One region of the Kitasatospora sp. NBC_01300 genome, then DNA from elsewhere that is predicted to be linked to it. Evidence: riboswitches for the same ligand, from Rfam matches in the RefSeq annotation. Region 1 holds a riboswitch; the other holds the start of a gene.

What was found. Region 1 has a riboswitch for glycine ahead of gcvT (glycine cleavage system aminomethyltransferase GcvT). Riboswitches for the same ligand answer to the same signal wherever they lie in the genome.
Region 2: linked by a shared signal. The riboswitch ahead of gcvP (aminomethyl-transferring glycine dehydrogenase) and the one ahead of gcvT (glycine cleavage system aminomethyltransferase GcvT) in region 1 are both predicted to bind glycine.

What each region holds. Positions count from the first base shown of each region.
Region 1 is NZ_CP108408.1:2,744,410-2,746,791, forward strand. It holds gene OG556_RS12140 (enhanced serine sensitivity protein SseB C-terminal domain-containing protein) at 1-439, opposite strand, end outside; glycine riboswitch at 626-731, shown strand; gene gcvT (glycine cleavage system aminomethyltransferase GcvT) at 963-2,084, shown strand; gene gcvH (glycine cleavage system protein GcvH) at 2,293-2,382, shown strand, end outside.
Region 2 is NZ_CP108408.1:6,648,559-6,650,940, forward strand. It holds gene OG556_RS29050 (DUF2382 domain-containing protein) at 1-395, opposite strand, end outside; partial or broken gene OG556_RS29055 (PRC-barrel domain-containing protein) at 501-863, opposite strand; glycine riboswitch at 1,087-1,190, shown strand; gene gcvP (aminomethyl-transferring glycine dehydrogenase) at 1,428-2,382, shown strand, end outside.

The sequences.
Region 1 (2,382 bases):
GGCGCTCCTCGCGCGGGCCGCGCCGCAGCTCCGCCACACCCTGCGGCGGCACCGGGATGCCCACCGCCGCCTCCGGGTTGACCGCGATGCCCACGCCCAGCGGCAGCCCGCGGGCGAACTCCCAGACCGGCGCCACCGCGAAGGCCATCCCCGGCGCCTGCCGCAGGAACACCTCCTGCGAGGAGAACACCGGTACGTACGGCTCGCCGGCCAGCTCGATGGTCGGCAGGTCCAGCGCGGGCCCCTGCGGGTCGCCGCCGGCCGGCAGCGGGATCCACACCTGGCTGCGGGCCAGCACCTCGATCACCCGCGGCGTCGCACCCGGGTCGCCCAGCGCGGCGGTCAGCACCTGCTCCAGCTCGTTGGCCGGCCACCCGCCGCCCGGCGGCGCCGACTCCGGCCCGCCCCACCCCTGCTGCTGCTCCACCGGGTACCCCATGCGCGCCTGATCCGCCCTCTGCCGGTCGGCCGCCCTCTGCTGCGCCGACGCGCAGCAGTCTAGGGCTGCGTCCGTGGTGGCGGGGTGTGACCGGGTCCCCTCTCCCGCCGTCGGCGCGGACGTGCCATGATGTGCGCGTTCGACGGCGCGGCGCGCCGGCGGACCGACAACTCCATACCGGCCGCTCGAACCCGCGCGGGAGAGCCCGGAGTGCCCCGTCAGGCGGCACAGCCGGCGCCGAAGGAGCAACTCCTCCCCGGAATCTCTCAGGCCCCCTTACCGCACGGGTTAGGCACATCTGGAAAGTGGCGCACGGCCCTGTCGCGCGCCCACCCACGGTGCAAGCCACCATGCTGTCCTGGATGCTGGAAACAGCTGCGGGCGCGTGGGCGGTGAAGCTCTCAGGTTCGACGACAGATGGGGAGACCCACGCCGCCGCATGCCCGCGCGCAGGGTCGGCCCCCGAGCGGGTCCGGTTCCGGCGCGTGCACCCATGAGTGCCCCGACCGAGGAGTTCCAGGCCATGTCGTCCCTCCGCCTCACCGCGCTCGACGCGCTGCACCGCGCCCTCGGCGCGACCATGACCGACTTCGCCGGCTGGGACATGCCGCTGCGCTACGGCAGCGAGCGCGAGGAACACCTCGCCGTCCGCACCCGGGCCGGGCTGTTCGACCTCTCCCACATGGGCGAGATCACCGTCACCGGCCCGCAGGCCGGCGAGATGCTGGACCACGCGCTGGTCGGCTTCGTCTCCGCGCTGGGCGTGCTGCGCGCCCGCTACACCATGATCTGCGCCGAGGACGGCGGCATCCTGGACGACCTGATCGTCTACCGCCTGCGCGAGGACGCCTTCCTGGTCGTCGCCAACGCCTCCAACGCCCAGCTGGTGCTGGACGAGCTGATCGCCCGTGCCAAGGGCTTCGACGCCGTCGTCACGGACGACCGCGACACCTACGCGCTGATCGCCGTCCAGGGCCCGGAGGCCACCGCGATCCTGGCCGGGACCACCGACGCCGACCTGCCCGGCCTGAAGTACTACGCGATCCTCCCGGCCCAGGTCGCCGGCCGCGACGTGCTGCTCGCCCGGACCGGCTACACCGGCGAGGACGGCTTCGAGATCTTCTGCAACCCGGGCGACGCCGAGGGGGTCTGGCAGGCGCTGACCGCCGCCGGCGAGGGCCGCGGCCTGGTCCCGTGCGGCCTGTCCTGCCGCGACACGCTGCGCCTGGAGGCCGGCATGCCGCTGTACGGGCACGAGCTCTCCACCGACCTGACCCCGTTCGACGCGGGCCTGGGCCGGGTCGTGCGCTTCGACAAGACCACCAACGAGGGCACCTTCGTCGGCCGCAAGGCGCTGGAGAAGGCCGCCGCCGAGGCCGAGGCCAACCCGCCGCGGGTGCTGGTCGGCCTGGTCTCCGAGGGCAAGCGCGTCCCGCGCGCCGAGTACACCGTGGTCTCCGCCGACGGCGCCCCGATCGGCCGGATCACCTCGGGCGCCCCGTCCCCGACCCTGGGCCGGCCGATCGCGATCGCCTACGTGGACGCGGCCCACGCCGCCCCCGGCACCACCGTCGCGGTGGACGTGCGCGGCAAGCACGAGCCGGTCGAGGTCGTGGCGCTGCCGTTCTACAAGCGCGCCCGCTGAGGCCCAGCCCTCCCCGTAGACCCCGTGGACCCGGGCCCGCACCATGCCCGACCCGGGCTCGGGCCACGCCAGGCCCAGGTCCGACCCGGGCCTGGACCGTGCCTGGACCGTGCCTGGACCACGCCTGATCCACGCCTGATCCACGTCGAAGCCGTCCGTGCGGCGGCCCGCTTCGTCGTACCCGCTTCCCATCCTGGAGAATGACGCCATGAGCAACCCCCAGCACCTGCAGTACACCAAGGAGCACGAGTGGCTGACCGCCATCGAGGGCGGTGTCTCCACGGTCGGCATCACCGCC
Region 2 (2,382 bases), 3.9 Mb from region 1:
ATCCGCTCCACCCGGACGCGCTCGCGGACCACCGGGACGCGGCGCTCGACCTGCTCGCTGGTCACGTACTTGCGCAGCTTCGCGGTGCCCACGACGTGCCAGTCCGTGGTGATGTCCAGACGCTCCTCGCGGCAGGTGATCTCCACCGGGCCGTTGGGGGACGACGAAGCCGGGCCGGTCGAACGCTCCGAGGCCGGCGGGGCCACGGCCGAGTTCGTGGTCGCGGTGGTCGTCACGATCGGGGCGGGCTGCGGCTTGGGCTCGGTCGTCGTGTGGGCGGCCGCGGGTGCGGGGGTGTTGAGGGTCCGCACGTTGACCTCCGTCGCGGTGCCGGTGGGGTCGGCGGGGGTGGTGGTCGGGGCGGGGTCGAGGGTGTGGAAGGCGATGGGCTTCACGGGCTCGGCCGCCGGGGTGGTGCCGAAGTCGAGGTCGGGGCGCGCGGGGCGGTCGCCGTCCCGGCCGACCGACCGGTCACTCTCGCGGTCGACGGGCCGGTCACTCTCGCGGCCGACGGTCCGGTCGCCGTCCCGGCCGACCGGGCGGCCGTTCGCCGGGGTGTCCAGGCCGTAGTAGCGGTAGAGCTGGAGCTCCTGGGCGGGCGACAGGTGCTGGCCGACGCCGAAGTCCGGCGACTCCTTCACCAGCGACTTGTCGTACGGCACCCGGAGCTCGTCGCCGGAGAACTCGCTGGTGGTGAGCGGGACGAAGGCGTCCCGGCCGAAGATGCCGGTCCGGACGGCCGCCCACTCCGGCTGGCCGGTGGCGTCGTCCAGGTAGACCTCGTCGACCGTGCCGATCTTGTCTCCGTTGCGGTCGACCGCCTTGTGGCCGATGAGGTCCCGGGGATCGATATCGGTTTGCACTCTTTCCTCCAGTGCGCTGCGCCTGCGGAACTCCCGCAGGACCGTGGCCGGAGCACCCGTTCCGCCTGCCACTTCACACCAAAGGCCATGAATCGGACGGGCGCGACCGGGGTGCGCCGGACGGGCTCCGGGCTGGACCGTCCGGGGGACGCGCGTAGACCCGGAGTGGCCCGACGCGACCGTGATCGGGGGGCCTGCCGCTGGTACCCTGGGCGGCGACCGCCGAGCCCGCTCGGGAGAGTCCCCGGCCACGGAAAGTGCTGGTCGGGGCGCCGAAGGAGCAACTCCTCCCCGGAATCTCTCAGGCATCCGTACCGTGTGGGCTAGGTCACTCTGGAAAGCAGGGCAGGACCGTCGGCAGGGAGCCGACGGGCACCACCCTCACCGACGGTGCAAGCCGGCGGCGTGCCCACAGCGCGCCGTGCGGGTGAAGCTCTCAGGTCCCGATGACAGAGGGGGAGGCCTGTCGGGTTCGCCCGCCCGGGTCGAGCCGCTGTCCGCAGCGGCTCCGGCCGGCCGGCGTGCGCACCCCCGCCGGTCCGTGACCAGGAGGCCTCGACCACCATGAACGCCCAGCCGAACGCGGGACGCCCCACCGGCGCCTCGACCCTCACCGAGCTTGAGCTGGCCAGCCCCTTCGAGAACCGCCACATCGGCCCCGACGACGCCGCGCAGCAGAAGATGCTGGCGTCCATCGGCTACGGCTCGCTGGACGAACTCGCCGCCACCGCCGTTCCCGAGGCGATCCGCTCCATCACCGGCCTGGACCTGCCCGGCGGCCGCAGCGAGGCCCAGGTGCTCGCCGAACTGCGCGAGCTGGCGAGCCGCAACCAGGTGCTCCAGCCGATGATCGGCCTGGGCTACTACGGCACCTTCACCCCGCCGGTGATCCTGCGCAACGTCATGGAGAACCCGGCCTGGTACACCGCCTACACGCCGTACCAGCCGGAGATCTCCCAGGGCCGCCTGGAGGCGCTGCTCAACTTCCAGACCCTGGTCTCCGACCTGACCGGCCTGCCGACCTCCGGCTCCTCGCTGCTCGACGAGGGCACCGCGGCCGCCGAGGCGATGGCGCTGGCCCGCCGCGTCACCAAGGTCAAGGGCGGCGTCTTCCTGGTCGACGCCGAGACCCTGCCGCAGACCACCGCGGTGATCAACACCCGCGCGGTGCCGACCGGTGTCGAGGTCGTCGTCGCCGACCTGTCCGAGGGCATCCCGGCCGAGATCGCCGAGCGCGGCGTCTTCGGCGTGCTGCTCCAGTACCCGGGCGCCACCGGTGTGGTCCGCGACCTCGCCCCGGTCATCGAGCAGGCGCACGGCCTCGGCGCGATCGTCGCGGTCGCCGCCGACCTGCTGGCGCTGACCCTGCTCGCCTCGCCGGGCTCGCTCGGCGCCGACATCGCCTGCGGCACCTCGCAGCGCTTCGGCGTGCCGATGGGCTTCGGCGGCCCGCACGCCGGCTACCTGTCGGTGCGCGCCGAGTACGCCCGCTCGCTGCCCGGCCGCCTGGTCGGCGTCT